3 regions of the Allobosea sp. GW822-FHT03F07 genome follow, and region 1 is predicted to be linked to each of the others. Evidence: riboswitches for the same ligand, from Rfam matches in the RefSeq annotation. Region 1 holds a riboswitch; each other region holds the start of a gene.
The links. A riboswitch is a leader RNA that binds a small molecule or an ion and turns the genes downstream of it on or off. The one in region 1 is predicted to bind thiamine pyrophosphate.
Positions count from the first base shown of each region.

Region 2: it holds a riboswitch for thiamine pyrophosphate, as region 1 does, so the genes downstream of both, AC1RMY_RS00995 (LuxE/PaaK family acyltransferase) here and thiO (glycine oxidase ThiO) in region 1, are expected to answer to the same signal.
Region 3: it holds a riboswitch for thiamine pyrophosphate, as region 1 does, so the genes downstream of both, thiC (phosphomethylpyrimidine synthase ThiC) here and thiO (glycine oxidase ThiO) in region 1, are expected to answer to the same signal.

Region 1 is NZ_JBXAND010000006.1:194,108-197,376, forward strand. Features, by position in the region: gene AC1RMY_RS18405 (thiazole synthase) at 1-511, opposite strand, end outside; gene thiS (sulfur carrier protein ThiS) at 528-725, opposite strand; gene thiO (glycine oxidase ThiO) at 709-1,743, opposite strand; TPP riboswitch at 1,790-1,890, opposite strand; gene AC1RMY_RS18420 (mandelate racemase/muconate lactonizing enzyme family protein) at 2,097-3,215, opposite strand.
Region 2 is NZ_JBXAND010000001.1:193,527-196,795, reverse strand. Features, by position in the region: gene AC1RMY_RS01000 (acyl-CoA reductase) at 1-503, opposite strand, end outside; gene AC1RMY_RS00995 (LuxE/PaaK family acyltransferase) at 508-1,584, opposite strand; TPP riboswitch at 1,685-1,813, opposite strand; gene AC1RMY_RS00990 (hypothetical protein) at 2,008-2,280, shown strand; gene AC1RMY_RS00985 (DUF2161 domain-containing phosphodiesterase) at 2,411-3,103, opposite strand; gene AC1RMY_RS00980 (cupin domain-containing protein) at 3,202-3,269, opposite strand, start outside.
Region 3 is NZ_JBXAND010000004.1:271,127-274,395, reverse strand. Features, by position in the region: gene thiC (phosphomethylpyrimidine synthase ThiC) at 1-1,868, opposite strand, end outside; TPP riboswitch at 1,945-2,048, opposite strand; gene AC1RMY_RS15085 (hypothetical protein) at 2,085-2,282, opposite strand; gene AC1RMY_RS15080 (hypothetical protein) at 2,367-2,666, opposite strand; gene AC1RMY_RS15075 (OmpA family protein) at 2,801-3,269, opposite strand, start outside.

The sequences.
Region 1 (3,269 bases):
GGGTGCGCAGGCCGTAGGGGTTGTTCAGCCCCCTCGCCGAGCCGATCGGCGCGCCCCAGGGCATCAGCACCTCGCAGCCGGCATCGAGCAGGCGCCCGCCGACGACGATGTCCTCGGTCGTGTAGGGAAAGACCTGGAAGCCGTCCTCGCTCAGGATGCGGGCCGCCTCGATCAGTCCGACCACGTCGGGCTGCAGCGTGTCGTCGTCGCCGATGACCTCGAGCTTGATCCATTCCGTGCCGAAGACCTCGCGTGCCATATGGGCGGTGGTGACGGCCTCCTTGACCGTATGGCAGCCGGCCGTGTTGGGCAGGACGCGCACGCCGAGCTCGCGGATCAGTGACCAGAAGGCCTGGCCGGCGCCGCCCTCCCCGGCTTCCCGCCTCAGCGAAACGGTGACGACCTCGACGCCGGAGCGCCTGACCGCCTCGGCGAGGATCGAGGGCGACGGGTATTGCGCCGTGCCGAGGAAGAGCCGGCTCTGCGGCTCGAAGCTGTAAAAGTCTTTCATCTGAGGCCTTTGCATCTCAGCCGCCCTGCATCGGGGCGAGCACCTCGATGCGGTCGCCCTCGGTCAGCCTGACGGCCTCGCGCTTACGGGCGGCGACGAAGTCCCCGTTCACGGCGGTGGCGACGACCTTGCCGGCATAGCCGAGTTCGGCCAGCGCCTCGGCGAGCGTAGTGGCCACGACCTCCTGCGGTTGCCCGTTAAGCAGCAGCGTCATGCAACATCTCCGGAATGGCGGCCGGGTCGAGCACGGCATCAGCCGCCAGCCGCGCCATGGCAGGGCTGAGCAGGAAGCCGTGACGATAGAAGCCGTTGACGTGAAGGACCCGAGCTCGGCGTGTCAGCCGCGGCAGGTTGTCGGGAAAGGCCGGGCGGGCATCGACGCCGATCTCGACCACCTCGGCCTCGCCGAAGGCGGGGTGCAGCGCATAGGCCGCGCCGAGCAGTTCCAGCATCGAGCGGGCAGAGATGCGGCCGCGATCGCTGCTCTCGATCATGGTCGCGCCCACCATGAAGAGCCCTCCCGCGCGCGGCACGACATAGAGCGGGATGCGCGGGTGGAGCAGGCGCACAGGGCGCGACAATGTGATATCGCGGCTCCGCAGCAGCAGCATCTCACCCTTGACGCCGCGCAGATCGGGCAACGCATCGCGGGCCGACAAGCCGCGACAGTCGAGGACCGTATCGGCGGCGATGTCAGAGGCTTCCACCTCGCTACCGAAATGGATGCGACCGCCCAGGGCCTCGACCTTCGCGGCAAGGCCTGCGAGCGCCAATCGCGGATCGAGATGGGCCTCCCCTTCGAAGAACAGGCCCTTGGCGAAGCGTCCGGCGAGATCAGGTTCGAGTGCCGCGATCCCCTCGCCGTCGATCTCCGCGAAATGCGAAGTGCGCAGGCCGAAGCGGCGCAGTTCGCTGCGATCCCGGCTCGGGGCCAAAACGAGCGTGCCCTTGCGGACAACGCCGTCGACATGGCGCTGCCACCAAGCTGCAGCCTCCTGTCCGAGCCGGATCACAGGTTCCTCTGCGCTTTCGCCCTCGCACCAGGGTGCGAGCATGCCGCCGGCATGCCAGGAACAGGCCCGCTCGCCGGCGAAGGCGCCGCGCTCATGGATATCGACCGAGGCGCCGCGTTCGAGCAATTCGACCGCGCAGGCGAGGCCGACGACGCCCGCACCGACGATGCCGACATGGACTTGCTCGCCTTGCCGTGGATGGGTCGAAAGCTGAGTCATGCCATTCCCATTCGCCCGGGAAGGCAACGGCCATGGCAGAGCGAGCGACGAGCCGATGACCGTTCCCTTCGCCGGCATTACCCGGATCAGGTTCGATGGGTTGGTGCGTCAGCACCTCTCAGCCTCGCGGCACCCCAACGGATCGACGAAGTTTAGGCGGTCCCGGCGGCAGGAGCAAGGCGGCGAGGCTTCAACACGCCGGTCATCCCGGGCGACGGCAGGGAGACCCGGGATTCATGCCTGAACCCTTCCGGTGAATGCACCGGCATGGATCCCGGATCTCCGCTTCGCTGCGTCCGGGATGACCCGCGCCTTTTCGCCAATGCCACTCCCTTGAAGAATGGCCGCGCAGGTCAACCCAGCGGCTTGGCGAAGCGGGCGAAGGCATCAGCCGTGGGCGTGGTACCGGCGCCGGGCTTCTGCGGTTTCAGGAAACAGCCGTCGACGACATCGGCCGGCTCCTCGAAGGCGTCCTTGATCCAGGGGATGTATTCGAGGACCGGCGTCGCCTGATGCCAATAGGCGAGATGGACATGGACCTGGCTCATCTCGCCGGCATGGGGCGCGACCGGCAGGCGGTTCGCCAGCGCAAGATCCGCGACCTGGATATACTCGGTGATGCCGCCGAGCCGGGTCACGTCGGGTTGGACGAAGTCGATCGCGTCGGCGGCGATGAAGGAGCGGAAGGCGTCGAGCGAGTAGAGCTGCTCGCCGAGCGCGACCGGGATCGAGGTCGAGCGCGCCAGCGCCGCATGCGAGCCGACATCGTCATACCAGAGCGGCTCCTCGAACCAGAAGATGTCGAGCGGCTCGGCCCGGGCGCAAAAGCGCCTGCAGGTCGGCAGGTCCCATTTGCCGTTCCCGTCGATGGCGAGCGCGACATGGGAGCCGACGGCGTGCCTGACAGCCTCGAGCCGGCCGATATCGATCCCGGGATCGGCATGGCCGACCTTGACCTTGATGCGGTGGAAGCCGTCGCGCTCGACCGCCTTCCGGCAGCCGTCGACGAGCTGGTCCTTCGGGATCGAAAGCCAGCCGATATCGGTGTTGTAGGCCTCGAGCCGAGGCTTGCTGGCACCGCCGAGCAGATGCCAGAGCGGCACGCCGGCCTTCTTCGCCTTGAGATCCCAGAGCGCGACATCGACGGCAGCGAGCGCGAGCTGGGTGATGCCGGCGCGGCCGACCCATTGCAGCGCCGGGTGGCGGGCGAGCTTGAGCCAGAGGCGATTCGTCTCGGCGGCGTCCTCGCCGATCAGCAGCGGCGCATAGCAGTCGCGGATGCAGGCGGTGATCAGCCGATCGGAGGGCAGATCGGCATGGGTGCCGGTGAAGCCGTAGCCTTCGAGCCCGTCCTCGGTGACGATCTTCGTGCCGACCACGCCCCAATGGCTGATGCGATGGGTCGAATCCGCGATCGAACCGCCCGTCACGGGAATATGCAGGATGAAGGGTTCGATACTGGCGATGCGCATGCTGGTCCTCCCGGCCTCTCCTCGCAGTCCGGAATCGGCCGCGGCGGCTTGTTG
Region 2 (3,269 bases), on a different contig from region 1:
AGGCTCCAGAGCGGCAGGCCGGGCACGTTGCCGGCCCAGATATGCAGCAGCAGTTCTGGCCCGTAGGCGCGCGCGAACCCACCCTTCATCGCCGGCTGGAAGGCGTCGAGAATGCCCGGATTGGCGAAATCCTCCGCCAGGAAGCGCTGGAGCTGCGGCGCTCGAAATGTCCGCAGATAGCCCGACAATCCCAGCCGCACCGTCTCCCGGTCATAGCCGGTGACGACCGGCAGCACCGCTTCCGCCTTGCGCCGCCAGGGATCGTCGCGATCAAGCAGCCGCGCCACCGCCTTGTCGATGGTCGCGACGATGCCCGCAGTGGGCAGCGTCTTGAGATAGGCGCGTGCATTCTCCCGCACACGGGCCGCCAGCGCGACGCTCTGCGCTTCCGTCAGCAGGGGCATGCGGACCTCGACCGCCTCGCCCCAAGCTGAAAAGCTCACAGGCCGCCATTCGACCTCGTCGGTCGACAGCCCCGGCAGATGCCCGGCGTACTCGATCACGATGTCAGCCTCGCGCCGCCTTGAGGAATTCCTCGACGGCGAGCGAACAGCCCTTGGAATCGGCGCCATCGACCCGGCCGAAGAGCTTGAAGCCGCCCTCGACGATGACCCCGGCATCCTCGGTCAGGATCGCCGAGACGCAGTTGAAATGGGCGAGGTCGTGATGCACCAGCACGCCGGTCGCCCCCTCCGGCAGGTCGCGCCCGCTCACCGGGTCGACCACACGGCTGCGGATCCAGTGCGGCCCCGATTTCACCGGCGGGCAGATCGCATTGCCGTCATCGTAGACCTGCGTGCTGAGTTCGGTCATGCCGTACATGTTGATGCAGAGACTACGCGGCAGGCCGAATCTCGCGGATAGCGCATCGTAGAATGCATCCGCGCCCATCTCGCGCGACTGGCCCTTGAAGCCGCCGGTGTCGAGAATGCGGCTGCCCTGCGGCAGCACGAAGCGCTTGCCCGCCTCCGCCAGCGCGTCGAGCAGATGCACGAAGCTCCAGCTCGCCCCGAGCAGTGCATAGGGCTGCCCCGAAGCCTGCGCCCGCTCCAGCGCCGCGATCGTCCGGGCAAGGTCGATCCCGCCCGAACCGATCAGATACTCGCTCGCAGGCAGGCCGCATTCGCTCTTCGCCAGGGCAAGGTAATGCGCCAGCGACGAGTTCGGCATCGCCTCCTCGTCGGGGAACAGGATGCCCATCTCGATGCGGTCGAGCCCTCGCATGAAGCGCTGGCGGAAATTCACCAGCATCGAGCGATCATAGACTGCGAGCGTCGGGTGGAAGCTCTTGCCTCTCACGCCCTGCGTCGTGCCGCTGGTCATGAAGACCCGCTCCGCCGCCTCGGGCGGACAGCAGCTCAGCGCCAGGTCCTTGAAGGCGGTGATCGGCACGGCCGGAATGTCGCGCCAGTTGCGCACGGTCAGCGTGGTGCGCCCGCGCTGGATGGCGAAGCGGCGATAGGGCTGGTTGTGCGCGAACTGATAGCCGAAGACGGCCAGCGCTATGCGCTCGAACGCGGCTTCATCAGCCTCGCCCCGGTCGATGAAGGCGAGCAACGCCTCGATGATCTCAGCTTCCGTCACTTCCAGCCGCGCCTTCCCGCGAGGCCCATCACGCAAGGCGGGATGCCTTGCACGGGGGCCGAGATCCGGCCTCTGGCGCGAGTTTGGAAAAGGGGCGGCGATCCACCCGATGTCCCGCATCCCTACGCCGGTATGAGCCGGATCAGGTTCGGAGGGTCACCGCGTTGTCCGGGCTTGGCCCGAACCGGCGGAATCTCAGCCTCCTAGCGAGGCCCCCCTGGGAACAGTCGGCACCATGACGGCGCGCCTGTCATGATGTCAAGAATGCGCTATTCTGGTCGCGGTGCCGGAAACCTTCACGGCGCGCGGCGCGTTGTCACGTCGAGCGCGCGGGAAGCGGGTTCCGGCACATCACCGAGGATCGACAGGCCTCGGCTGCGTCATGCGTCTGGCAGGCAAGCGAAGGCTCCAAGGAGATCCCGCATGAACCCCACGCGCAAGAACCCTGCACTCGAGATCGAGGAACAGGGCCGCCGCCTCGCCGAGGCGGAAGGCCCAGCCGCCCTTCATCAGGTCAGCCTGCGGACGAATATCCACGACGAAGGCAGCGATGCCAACGACACGGAGGACGGGCTGACTGAATCGGAGGAAGCGGTACGACACGCGGCCGAGGATATCCCTACGGGGCAGCGCCCGGAAGGACCGATCGAGAGCGTGCCGGTCTTCGACAGGGGCTCGTTGCCGCCCAGGATCTGAAACCTCCGCGCTCCGAAATGCCCGGTGTCGGAGAGCGGCGGGCGCGTTCTCTGGGCGAGCGTGCGCTCGGCATACCCGATTGCCGGGTTGTCGCCATATCCCTTTGGCTGGAGGCCATGGCCACGCTGTCCTAACCGTCCAGCACGGGGCCCGCTTCCGAAACGGCCATTGGCAGTGCCGGCTGCCATGCTGCCAGAGCGCCGCGCCCCGTCTCGGTCAGCGCGTAGACGCCGCGCCCGGATCGCTCGAACCAGCCATAGACGTTCCGGTGCAGTATCTTCTGCGCATCGGGGCAGGTCGGCTTGAGGTCGCGCGGACGTTGCGGCGCCGCAGTCATCGCCGCGGCGCAGGCGAGCGCCTGCTGGCGATAGGCCGTCATGATCGGCCGGCGCGTCCCGCCGCCCGCGACCGGATCGCCCTGACGTCGCTTGTGTTCGTCGACGAGCCGGGACCGGCGCCGGGGATCCTTGCGCGGCGTTGGCGTCACAGGCGAGACCAACACCTCGACCTGCCCGGATGCCGTCACGCCCAGCAAACCGAAGCCCAGGCGCCGGCAGAGATTGCGATAGCGCGGATCGCTTTCCCTGCCCTTGCCCTTGGCGGAAAGCGCCGCCGCCAGCCAGATTTCATCGCCGAGGCTCATGCGGTCGACGCCCTGCAGGACCAGTTCGAGGTTGAAGCTCATCTTCAACTCGCCGATCACCACCACGGACGGATCATCGGGCCGCAAGCCCACGAGGTCGCAATGCCCCACCTCGCCCTTCACGCTGTAGCCGAGGCTCTCGAGGAAGCGCTTGACGGGGAGATAGAGCGACGTTTCCACGGGACACCTCGGGCCGGCCAATGCCCATTATGCCGCGACAGACGTTTCCGAGAGGCAAACGCCGCCGGACCCGCCTGCGCCCGCAGAATCGGTATCGATCAACCCACGACGACGTAGATCTTCCGAACGGTCTCGATCGTCTTCCAGACGCCGACATAGCCCGGCT
Region 3 (3,269 bases), on a different contig from region 1:
CTGCCGCCCTTGTCGAGAAATTCCTTCGACTTCGCCGCCATGCCTTCGGAAGCGAGAGCTTCGAGATTGGCGCGTTCGTTGTCGCTCATCGCCAGCACCTCGGCCCGCAGATCCTGTGTGATCTTCATCGAGCAGAATTTCGGCCCGCACATCGAGCAGAAATGCGCGACCTTGTGGGCATCCTTCGGCAGCGTCTCGTCATGGAACGCGCGCGCCGTGTCGGGGTCGAGCGCCAGGTTGAACTGGTCCTCCCAGCGGAAGTCGAAACGGGCGCGGGAGAGCGCATCGTCCCTGATCTTCGCGGCCGGGTGGCCCTTGGCGAGATCGGCGGCATGGGCCGCGATCCGGTAGGTGATGACGCCGGTCTTGACGTCGTCGCGGTCAGGGAGACCCAGATGCTCCTTCGGCGTGACGTAGCAGAGCATGGCGCAGCCATACCAGCCGATCATCGCAGCCCCGATGCCGGAGGTGATGTGGTCATAGCCCGGCGCGATATCGGTCGTCAGCGGGCCAAGCGTGTAGAACGGCGCTTCCCCACACTCCCTGAGCTGCTTGTCCATGTTCTCCTTGATCTTGTGCATCGGCACATGGCCGGGGCCCTCGATCATCACTTGGCAGCCCTTGTCCCAGGCGATCTTGGTCAGCTCCCCCAGGGTCTCCAGCTCGGCGAACTGGGCGCGGTCATTGGCGTCGGCGATAGAGCCCGGACGCAGGCCGTCGCCGAGCGAGAACGAGACGTCGTAGCGGCGCATGATCTCGCAGATCTCGTCGAAGCGCTCGTAAAGGAAGCTCTCGCGGTGATGCGCCAGGCACCAGCGCGCCATGATCGAGCCGCCGCGCGAGACGATGCCGGTGACGCGGCTGGCCGTCAGCGGGACGTAGGGCAGGCGCACGCCGGCATGGATGGTGAAATAGTCGACGCCCTGCTCGGCCTGCTCGATGAGGGTGTCCTTGAACACCTCCCAGTCGAGCTTGATCGGATCGCCGCCGACTTTTTCCAGCGCCTGATAGATCGGTACGGTGCCGATCGGCACCGGCGAGTTGCGCAGGATCCAGGAGCGGATGTTGTGGATGTTACGGCCGGTCGAGAGGTCCATGACCGTATCGGCGCCCCAGCGGATCGCCCAGACCAGCTTCTCGACCTCCTCGGCCGCGCCCGAGGTCACGGCGGAGTTGCCGATATTGGCGTTGATCTTGACCAGGAAATTGCGGCCGATCGCCATCGGCTCCAATTCCGGGTGGTTGATGTTGGCGGGGATGATGGCGCGGCCGCGCGCGATTTCGTCCCGGACGAATTCCGGCGTGACGAAGTCCGGCACGCTGGCGCCGAAGCTCTCGCCATCGGCATGGCGCTCCTTCGCGCCTTCCAGCATCGCGGCGCGACCGAGATTCTCGCGATGGGCGACATAGATCATCTCGGGCGTGACGATGCCGGCGCGCGCGAACTCATACTGCGTCGTCATCTGGCCCGGCTTCGCCTGCCGGACGGGGCGCTCGGCCGGACAGGCCGGCACGAGATGATCGGGCGAGATGTTGCCGTTGTCGGCTGCCGTCACCGCGCGCCCCGGCACGACATCGAAGCCGCGCGCCTCAAGCCAGTCTCGCCGGAGCTGAGGCAGGCCGGCATTCAGGTCGACCTTCGCATCGGTCTCGGTATAGGGGCCGGAGGGATCGTAGATGCGCACCGGCGGCTCGGCGTCCGTCGTCAGCACGACCTCCCGGAACGGCACCTTGATCGAGACATCCTGCGGCGCGGGCACATAGATCTTGCGCGAGCCGATGATCGGCCCGGTGGTGACGCCGGTCGGCGCGCCGAAATTGCGCGCGGCCTCGGCATTGTGTTTGGGGGGCTTGGTGTGGGTGTTCATGGGATCTCCGCCTTGGTCAAGGGGTCAGGAGATCCGGCGTCGAAGCGGTTCAAGCGCTGTGATGCGGGCGCAGTCGGGCCGCGCCGCGTTCCAGTCCCTCCGCCGGTATGACCCGGATCAGGTTCGATGGGTTCGGCCATCAGGCCATCTCAGCTCTTGCGAGCACCCCTCGGAACAAATCGAGGTTAGGCGGATGAAGAAGGATACGCAACCGCCTCAGGCGGTGATGTCGACCGATTGGCCCTGCCCGGCCGGCAGGACGGCCTGCATCTGCTCGGCGCTCTGCTGAAGCAGGGCGACGACGGCCTGATCGGCCTGCGTCTGCTGGCGCAGCATTTCGGTCTGCAAGGCCTGCTGCGTGGCGCCGGCCTGCATGGCCGCGAAGCTCTGCGCGATGGCGAGGGAATCACTCATGAAGGCGCCTCCTGCGCCAGCCATAGGCGCAGGATATTGAGCGATCGTGAATCGCCGCATTCGAGGGTCGCTTCGGGCGCCCTCTCAGGGGCGTGCGGGAGCCATGATCGACGGGACCGCGCGCGGCATCGGCACGTCACGATCCAGCGGTGTCATGACCGCAGCATGCTGACGCCGATCGACGCTGTCCCGCACCGCGACGCTGCTGCGCAGCGCAGCAGTGGGATCGAGCGCGGGCGCGGTGCTTGCGACCGCAAGGTCGAACGGTCGCGGCGGCGGCAGCGGCGCGAGCACCATGGTCTGGGCGCTGGCCGCGAGCGGAGCGACGGTTGCGGCGGCGAGGATCAGTCCGGCCGAGAAGCTACTGCGAAACTGCATCGACATAACTCCCTGCGTTCCGTTGAACGGCCTCCAGCGGGCCTTTGCGAGGACAACAAGGGGAACCGCTCAGAAGTTCCGCAGGCATGAAAAAGGCCGCCTCGCGGCGGCCTTTCCGTGTCCCGAATGAGCGTTGCCGATCAGCCGCCCTGCCCCGCCAGCAGCGGCGTGATGCGCCGGAGCGTGACGCGCCGGTTCTGGCGCTCGGCCTCCTGGCTCGCGACCTTGAGATACTGCTCGCCATAGCCCTGCGTCGTCAGGTTCTCGGGCGGCACGCCGAAATCCTTGGTCAGGATCTCCGCGACCGACTGGGCCCGCCGGTCCGACAGCGAGAGGTTGTCGATGTCGGAGCCCACGGCATCGGTATGGCCCTCGACGAGGAAGACCTCGTTGGGCGAGCGCTGCAACGCCCTGCGGATCGATTCCGCGATCACCGAAAGCCGCTGCGCCTGGCCCGGCGCGACATCCCAGGAGCCCGTCTCGAAGGTCACCGTATCGATGTCGACGCTGCGCATGCGCGCCCGCAGGTCTGGCGAATAGCGGACCTCGTCCAGCGTGTAGCGACGCGGCAGCGGCGCGACCGGCGGGGCGATGATCGTCTCGTAGATC